3 regions of the Staphylococcus sp. FSL K6-0223 genome follow, and region 1 is predicted to be linked to each of the others. Evidence: riboswitches for the same ligand, from Rfam matches in the RefSeq annotation. Region 1 holds a riboswitch; each other region holds the start of a gene.

Region 1 (3,272 bases):
ATTAAGAATAATGCGATAACAAATTGTACTACAAAATATTGTAGTGCAATTGCATAGAAACTAAAGTGACTTAAGAAACGTTTCCAGGGTGGTAAAGACTTTTCAGTTGCAACAATATCACGATGCTCAGTGATATATTTCTTCTCCGCTTCACTTACCATTTTGTGATGCTCAGGTAAATCTTTAGCAATGATTGCCCATAAGATAGCCATAACAATACCAACTGCACCAAAGATATAAAATACTGCTTGCCAGTTAAAGGCATTAACAATTGCAATTGTGATAATCGGTGCTAGTACTGGTCCAAAATAAGACCCAGCTAAAAGAGCACTTGAAGCTCTTCCTTTTTCATTTTTAGCAAACCAAAATGAGTTAAATACGGCATTCGATGGGTACATTGGGGCTTCACCCACTCCGAATAAAAATCTTACAAAATATAATAAACCGTGATGTTTAATCATACCTGTCAAAATTGTGAATGCACTCCACCATACGAGCGCTATAGTAATCATTTTACGAGGACCAAATTTCTCAGCTAACATTCCAGAAGGCACTTGCATAAATGCATAACCTAGTGAGAAAAATGAGGCTAATAAACCAAATTGTGTTTTTGTCATACCTAAATCTTTCATCATTGGAGCTGCAATATATGAAATATTAGACCTATCCATATATGCAATTACGCCGATGAGGAAGAACCCAATTGCAAAATACCAGCGTACATTACTGCGTTTTTCATTCATATTTGTTTCCTACTTCCATTTAAATTATGTTGTTTCTATATAAGATGTCGTTAAGTTTCAGAAATTCCCTGCGATGACTGTTAAAACTACCCTTTTTAGAACAACTTTTTTAAGTTGTAGCACTACAATTTTTATATAATATAGCACGTTGTGAAAACGGTTACAATAGTTTAGACGAAATTTCTTTAAAAAATGTATATTTTTCGTATATTTTACTGGAATCTCCAGTTTTAAGCATGTGATTTAGATTCACTTATATAATGGTGTCTAAAACCATATTTTTTATAAAATTGAGTAGCTTAAAACATTAAAGTAATTATTTTTTATTCATTATATGAAGCATATATGTAATTTTATGCATAAATTGAATATGATTAATAAAAGCTAAAGAAGTTTGAAGAATATTCCTAAAAATAGTAAACTGAATTCAAAGAAAACGTTTGAAATTTTTTTGATACAATTTCATATCAATCCACTGGAAGTGCCTTTGTTTAGGGCTGAGAGTAAAGAAGTGACTTTATAATTCCTAGAACCTGATCCAGTTCATACTGGCGTAGGGAAGTGGCGACAAGAGAGTTTTAGGACTTATATAGATGATTTAAGCGCTATTTCCCATTCAGGGAGGTAGCGTTTTTTTATTTATAAATTTGAGGTGATGCACATATTTATCGCAATAACTTACGATAAGACACTTACAACACAAGACTTAGAACACTTCTTAAATATCGAGGAAGGCATTGATGCCCTATTATTTCGAACGTCTATGCCAAAAAATGAATTAAAGAAGATTTTGATTCAACTCATTAACCAAGGTTTTCCTAAGGATAAAATGATTATTCATAGTGACACGGCATTATTAGAAGAATTAAACCTTAGTCGTATTCATTTTAAAGAAAATGTTAAAACAGCTTTTGCATATAAAAAATCACATCCAGAAATCCAAGTGGGTATGTCCACACATAGCATAGATACTATTTATACATGTATAGATGAAGGACTTGATTATGTTTTTTACGGTCATATTTTCCCTACTCCCTCACATCCGCATGACGCGCCACGTTCACATGATGAAATCGTAGAAGCATTAAATCTACCTATACCTATTTATGCTATAGGAGGAATTTCTGAACATACGATTTTAAAGTTGGAATATGGATTTGATGGTATTTGTGCTATTTCATTTTTTATGAATGCGTCTTTAAAAGAAATTAAGGAATTAAGAAGGAAGTGGTTGCAACATGCATGATGTACTTATTATTGGCTCTGGTGTCATAGGTATGTCAATTGCTAGACAGTTAAGCGCAACAAATTATGACATCGCGATCATCGACCGAGATGTTCCAGGTAAACATGCTTCATATAAAGCTGGAGGCATGTTAGGAGCACAAAATGAATTTACTGAAGATAACGATTTATATAAATTAGCCATTGAATCGCGTGGGATGTTTCCTAAATTAAGCGAATCTTTATTAAATGAGACTGGAATCGACATACAGTTCAAAGATTCAGGACTTATTAAGATTGCTAACCAAGAAGATGACCTCGAATCACTCACACGTCAATATGAGTTCCTTAGACAAATGGATTCTAGTGTCAAACTACTATCCAATGATGAACTTATACAGCTTACCAATGGGAATGTTGAACCAGCTTATGGCGCAATTCATATACCAAATGATGGTCAAATCAATGCTAATAAATACACGAAAGCTTTGTTTAAATCGTTACAACAACATCACATCACACGATATTATCACCAAGAGGTTCAATCGATTGATAGAAGAAATGGCTACTACGCTGTGTGTACTGACCAAATGTCACCTATTGAAGCACATAAAGTGATCGTTGCAAGTGGTGCTTGGTCCTCTCAATTATTAAAAAACTACTCTCTTCCTAGAGAAGTCATTGGAGTTAAAGGCGAAGTTCTATTACTGGAAAATGATGAACTAGATCTTAAAGAGACATTATTTATGACTAATGGATGTTATATCGTTCCAAAACAACCCAATCGTTTCTTAATAGGAGCAACAAGTGAATTTAACAATTACTCTGTAGGCACATCAGAAGGCGGTTTAAATTGGCTTTTAGATCATGCAAGCGCTCGTGTTCCAGAACTTAAGAATAGTCGTGTTCTAAAAGAATGGTCAGGTGTTCGTCCTTACACGAATAATGAAATGCCAATGATGGATCAAATTGATGATGGCTTGTTCGTTATTACAGGACACTATCGTAATGGGATTTTATTATCTCCCGTAATTGGACGCGATATAGCAAATTGGTTAATTTCTGGCATTAAACCACCTCGTTACTCAAGCTTTAGTGTGAAAAGGAGGAACAATTATGAAGTGTATTATTAACGGAGACTCATTCAGCTTTGACCAAGAACAATCAATTTATGATGTTTTAACAGCACTAGAATTAGATCCTAAGCGCGTTATCGTTGAATTCAATAAAGAATTAATTAAACAAGATAAGTATCATGAACATACTGTTAGAGAAGATGATCGATTAGAATTATTAGAAATTGTT
Region 2 (3,272 bases), on a different contig from region 1:
AAGAAGCGAAGCCTGAACAACGTGACCGTATCTTTATCTCTCCATTAGCACGTAATATGGCTAAAGATAAGGACCTTGATATCACAAGAATTAAAGGTACAGGTGGAAATGATCGTATTACAAAATTAGATATTCAACGTGTAGACTCAGAAGGCTATGATTATGAAGGTGAAGCGGATACGTCTAACGAAAATGCATCTTCAACGCCACAAAACTTCGATGTGTCTAGCATTGGTGAAGGTCTGAATCCAATGCGTCAACGTATTGCTCAAAATATGCGACAAAGTCTTAATAATACTGCTCAATTAACATTACATCGCAAAGTCAATGCAGATCGTTTATTAGACTTTAAAGCTCGATTATCTGAAGAATTAAAAGATGCAGATCAAGATGTAAAATTGACAGTCACAGCTTTATTAGCTAAAGCAGTAGTCCTAGCACTTAAAGAATATGGCGCAATGAATGCTCGTTATGAAAACGGTGAATTAACAGAATACGATGATGTACATTTAGGTATTGCGACATCACTTGAAGATGGTCTTATGGTGCCAGTCATTGACAATGCAGATACTAAAAGTATTGGCACTTTAGCAAAAGAAATTAAAACATCAGCTGAAGCAGTACGGGAAGGAAATACAGGTGACGTTCAACTTAGTGGCGCGACATTTACAATTACGAATATGGGTGCAAGTGGTATCGAATACTTCACACCAATTTTAAATTTAGGTGAAACAGGTATCTTAGGTGTCGGTGCTCTAGCTAAAGAACTTGTGCTTGAAGGAGATCAGGTAAAACAAGTCTCTCGTATCCCATTAAGTTTAACTTTCGATCATCAAATCTTAGATGGCGCAGGCGCAGCTGATTTCTTAAAAGTACTTGCTAAATATATTGAAAATCCATATTTATTGATGTTATAAAAAACATGAAACATCAATTTAATGAATAACCCCCAATTTTGGGGGTTATTGTATTATGTAAGCTAACAACAAATATAATAGAGGAGTGGTTCATTATGTCAGAAAATCAAAATCAAGGTTGTATAAAATGTGGTCATACAGAAGTAGAAGAAGGTACATTATCTGCAACAGGATCAGGATTGTCTAAATTTTTAGATGTACAACATAATAATTTTAAGACGATAACTTGTAAAAATTGTGGATATACCGAATTTTATAAACAAGATAGAAACAGAAGTAGAGACTTTATTGATTTGTTCTTTGGAGGATAAGTCAAAAAAATAGGACAGCAGTAACCCTTGTGGTTGCTGCTTTTTCAATCTTTAAGTAAGACTTCGGGTCGTGTGAAGTTAGACTTTCGGATGTCTAAAAGTTATAAAAAATATTTAATATATTGACTTGATATTCTTGGAATTTTAAGTCATTGTATAAGTATAGGTTAAGTAACCTATAATTTAATAATCTCTGCTAGGGGTGCTTTATATTGCTGAAAGGAACATCATGTTCCAACCCTTTGAACCTGATCTAGTTAATACTAGCGTAGGGAAGCCAGTGAGTCACTTTACAATGACATATGGATGTTTTCATAATTTGATGAAAAGGTCAATTTAACGATGAATCATTTTCTTCATTATGATACTTACATATATTTTCGTATATATTCACTTATTCTTATGCATTCAGTATTAAGCTGAATGCTTTTTTATGAATCATATAATCAGTGATATTTAGACCCTTCTAGTAACCTAACTTAGGAGGCATTGTTAATGAAACAAGAAAAAATCAATTTTAAAAGAACTTTTCCAGCAAGTAAACGTATTTTTAAAAAAGGTGAAGGTAATGATAGTGATATTTTTGTACCATTTCGAGAAATTGAACTTTCTGACACCCAATTAGAACAACGTAGTTTTCAAAATGAACCTGTCGTAGTGTACGATACAGCAGGTCCTTATCATGATGACAGTTATGTGGTTGATATCAATCACGGACTTCCAAAGGTTCGCGATGCATGGATTGAAGCACGTGAAGACGTTGAACATTATGAAGGTCGCCGTATTCAATCGATTGATAACGGTTTTTCAAAAGAAGGACATAAAAACTATGTAGCTCATCCATTCGAATATCAACCAAGACGTGGCAGTAAAGATACACCAGTTACACAAATGTACTACGCTAAACAAGGGATTATCACTAAAGAAATGAAATTTGTAGCAATTAGAGAACAAGTGGAACCAGAATTTGTAAGGGAAGAAATTGCGAGAGGACGCGCGATTATTCCTAATAATATCAATCATCCTGAATCTGAACCAATGATTATTGGTAAAAACTTCTCTGTAAAAATCAACGCGAACATTGGTAACTCTATTGTGTCTTCATCTATTGAAGCAGAAATTGAAAAATTAGTTTGGGCCACACATTGGGGTGCAGATACGATTATGGATTTATCTACAGGAAAAAATATCCATACAACTCGTGAGTATCTCTTACGTAACTCACCTGTACCAGTAGGAACAGTGCCCATCTATCAAGCGTTAGAAAAAGTAAATGGGGTGGCAGAAGATTTAACATGGGAAGCGTATAGAGATACATTAATTGAACAAGCTGAACAAGGGGTCGATTATTTTACTATTCACGCAGGATTACGTCTTCACTATATTCCATTAACTGTTGATCGTTTAACTGGGATTGTTTCTCGTGGTGGCTCAATTATTGCACAATGGTGTCTTGCACATCACGAAGAAAGCTTTTTATATACACACTTCGATGAGATTTGTGAAATCTTAAGTCAATATGATGTTGCTATTTCTCTAGGAGATGGTTTACGACCTGGTTCAATTTATGACGCTAACGATGAAAGTCAATTTGCGGAGTTGAAAACGTTAGGTGAGTTAACGGATATTGCTTGGAAACATAATGTGCAAGTTATGATTGAAGGTCCAGGGCATATTCCAATGCATAAAATTAAAGAAAACCAAGATTTAGCAGATTTTTATTGTAAAGAAGCACCATTTTATACATTAGGACCTCTTGTAACAGATATTGCACCAGCATATGACCATATTACATCTGCCATTGGTGCTGCTCAAATTGCGAGTCATGGTACGGCAATGTTATGTTACGTGACACCTAAAGAACATTTAGGTTTACCAAATAAAGATGACGTACGTGATGGTGTGGTCACTTATAAAATTGCAGCACATGCAGCAGATTTATCTAAAGGCTTACCAGGGGCAACAGAACGCGACGATGCAATTAGTAAAGCGCGCTTTGAGTTTCGTTGGATTGATCAATTCAACCTCGCGTTAGATCCTGATC
Region 3 (3,272 bases), on a different contig from region 1:
CGATTTCAGGTGTATGTTCAATACTTAATGAAATAAATTTTTTAGCTTTTTTTACAGCTTCATAAATTGTTTTACCTTTAGCTAGTTCGGCTGTGATAACAGCTGAAAATGTGCAACCTGTACCATGAGTATGTGGCGTATTAAATCGCTTCTCTTCAAAAGTATAGACATCATCTTTAGTAAATAAAAAGTCTTTAGCATTATTTAAATCAGCAGAATGACCGCCTTTAATTACTACACCTTTACTTCCTATTTCATTTATAAATATATGACCTGCTTTACGAATATTATCTTCAGTATCAATTTTCAAGCCAGTAATTTCTTCAGCTTCTGGAATGTTAGGAGTAACGACATCCGCTAATGGTAAGAGCGTTTTCTGAAGATGTTTTTTTGTTTCATCATCCATTAAGGAATCACCACTTTTTGCTAGCATAACTGGATCGATAACATAGGGAATATTGCTATGATTTTTTAAATACGTTTGAATCAGTTCCATCGTTTCATGTGTAGCAATCATTCCAGTCTTAATTGCGTGAGGTAATTCATCATCAAATACGCTATCTAATTGTTCTTTAACCCAACTAGTTTCTAGATTATGGATATGTTGAACTCCTTTAGTATTTTGAGCCACAATACTTGTAATAGCAGCCATTCCATATACGCCACAAGCATGGAATGATTTTAAATCTGCCATAACTCCTGCGCCACCAGAAGGGTCAGTACCAGCAATTGTTAACGCAATCTTAGGTTTATTCATGATTTGCTCCTCCAAAATCCCATTCTTCATCAATGTATGCCATATTAAAGAAGTGACGTTCATGTACAGTACTTTGTAAAAATGCTTCTTTAATTTCTCTTTTTTCCTGTTCGGTACAATGTTCTGTAAGTTCATTTAACAAACGGTCAAATACTTCAATTAAAGGTGCCATTTCAGTGCTATAAAAATCAAACCACTTAGCAGTAAGTGCATCTCTATTAAGATTTGAATCTTCTAATCCCCATTTAGCAACCACTTCATATACGTAAGGACATGGTGCCATTGCAGCTATAGTGTATGCAGCATTTTCGTGTGTATAAGCATGATAATACATATGTTTAATGTAATGATCTCCACTAGGTGGCCACACTTTTTCTTTTACAATTTCTTCATAAGGTTCATTAATATAGTCCGCTAAAATTTCATGGGCTTCTACTTCGCCGTCTAACATAAATTCAATTTGCTCTACTAAGAATTTCACTTCTTTCATAGTAGGTGCTTTAGGAATAAGTAAAGCATATAAATTAGTAAATTCTTTTAAATAAGAAGCATCAGCACGTAAGTATTGGCGTACTGCTTGTTTTGATAATTTTCCCTTTAATAAATCTTGAATAAAACCATCATTATAAATCTCTTCAATAATTGGCTTTGACGCTTGCTTTAATTCATCTGAAAAACTCATTAACTATTCCTCCTTAAATAAAAAAACTACATTTCAACGTAGAAATGTAGTCAATATTCAAAAAAATAGAATGAATGAATATGTATTACTACTTTCCTACGTTGGCATTAACCAAATCAGGTTATAAGGGTCTGAATGCTTCATCTCAGCCATGTTCCATGGCTCCCCTAGTAGTCTTTAGTTTAATTTAACCATAACAAAACCATTGTTATAATTCAAATAAAAAAGATATTCATTGAAATAAGTTTAATTCATACAACTATTATTATAAATATAATAAATAAAGAATAGTACAGAAATCTTTCTAAATTCAGTCATTACTATCAATATATATAAAAATGCCTAAGACAACTCATATTGTCTCAGGCACTAGTAAATTATTTATTAAGTTTTACGCTGTAACCCATTGAGATGGACCTGCAGTATTATAAAGTTTTACTGCCGCAGCATCTTGAACACTTTCAGGTACTTGTGCTGGTGATACACCTTTATATTGTGCTGGTGCTACTGAATCCCAAGTAGATTGTAAGAATTGATATTTACCTGCTGCACCAGAAGAAGGGTTGATGGCATGAATATCTCCACCTGATTCGCGTTGAGCGATTTGTTGTAAATGACTATTTACATTTACAGATGAACCACTTGTTGATTGTTTAGGTTGATTTGTAGTTGCATTAGCAGGTGCTTGTTGTGTTTGAGTTGCTTGTTTAGTTTGTGTTGTTTTTGGTGCTTGTTGTGTTTGAGCTTCATTTGCATAGTGTTGACTTACATTTGAAGTTGAAGCTGATTGATTTATATGATTATAATTATTATTTTGGAAAGATACATTTTGTGCTGATTGAGTTGAAGCTACATTTTGATTAGCACTATTTACAGTTGAACCGTTTGATGGATAATATTCCCATTTAAAATATGTTCCATCTGACCAAAAATGATAAGTTTTACCATTTAAATTAAATTGGTAATTATAAGCTCCTTCTTGAATAGGATGTTGATTTAATGATTGATCGTTAGATTCCGCTAATTGAGCTAATTTTTCTTTATTAATTTGATTTTCACTTGCATCAGCATGACTTACGTTTCCTGCTACTAATCCTAAGCCTACTGCTAATGAAGATGCAATAATTGTCTTTTTCATAATAGTATAATCCTCCTAAGTCATTTGTTTTCTTAAATATTTTACGGATACTACTCTAACATCTAAAAAAGCTTAGCAGGTTACAGTGAAATAAAAAAAATATACTTATTTTACATTAAAATTACATAGATTTGTAAATAATTTTTCTTATATATATACTATAAACACTTTAATGGCAGTGTTTATTAGATATATAATAAAAGAACCAACTGTAATTACTTTGTAATATTTCAGAAAAATACACTGTCTTTTTTATCATTCAATGAATGAGTTGTATCTAATGTCTTATACATAGTTAAAGAGGTCGGAATATTTATACCGACCTCTTGAGTATATTTGAGTATAATTGAAAGACTTATTTTATATTAATTGGAAAGGTTTGGAGTATTAAAAATAGAGAGTTTTATTTTATATTCATTAATTCGAGATTATCAAATGGATAAGTGTCTGTATTTAGTGAGCTATCTGAGAGTTTTTCATTATTTAATTTAGGGGACATAAATTTAATTGTTTCAACATATAATTCTGTAACAAAGTGAGTTTGTTTTTCCTTTTCATATTTACGAGAACGCATTTGGCCAGTAATACCTACTAAAGATCCTTGAGAAGTATATTTTTCAATGTTGCTAGCCATCTTACCAAATGCTTTACAAAATATATAATCACACGCTATTTCATCATTTTCATCTTTATAA

Evidence for each region. A riboswitch is a leader RNA that binds a small molecule or an ion and turns the genes downstream of it on or off. The one in region 1 is predicted to bind thiamine pyrophosphate.
Region 2: another riboswitch for thiamine pyrophosphate. It lies ahead of thiC (phosphomethylpyrimidine synthase ThiC); the one in region 1 lies ahead of MHI13_RS20000 (thiamine phosphate synthase).
Region 3: another riboswitch for thiamine pyrophosphate. It lies ahead of tenA (thiaminase II); the one in region 1 lies ahead of MHI13_RS20000 (thiamine phosphate synthase).

What each region holds. Positions count from the first base shown of each region.
Region 1 is NZ_JBBOYX010000003.1:552,639-555,910, forward strand. It holds gene MHI13_RS19995 (MFS transporter) at 1-743, opposite strand, end outside; TPP riboswitch at 1,211-1,320, shown strand; gene MHI13_RS20000 (thiamine phosphate synthase) at 1,399-1,989, shown strand; gene thiO (glycine oxidase ThiO) at 1,982-3,100, shown strand; gene thiS (sulfur carrier protein ThiS) at 3,084-3,272, shown strand, end outside.
Region 2 is NZ_JBBOYX010000001.1:152,823-156,094, forward strand. It holds gene MHI13_RS00695 (dihydrolipoamide acetyltransferase family protein) at 1-917, shown strand, start outside; gene MHI13_RS00700 (zinc ribbon domain-containing protein) at 1,013-1,228, shown strand; TPP riboswitch at 1,417-1,520, shown strand; gene thiC (phosphomethylpyrimidine synthase ThiC) at 1,724-3,272, shown strand, end outside.
Region 3 is NZ_JBBOYX010000001.1:789,996-793,267, reverse strand. It holds gene thiD (bifunctional hydroxymethylpyrimidine kinase/phosphomethylpyrimidine kinase) at 1-757, opposite strand, end outside; gene tenA (thiaminase II) at 750-1,439, opposite strand; TPP riboswitch at 1,516-1,618, opposite strand; gene MHI13_RS03860 (transglycosylase family protein) at 1,831-2,577, opposite strand; gene MHI13_RS03855 (single-stranded DNA-binding protein) at 2,981-3,272, opposite strand, start outside.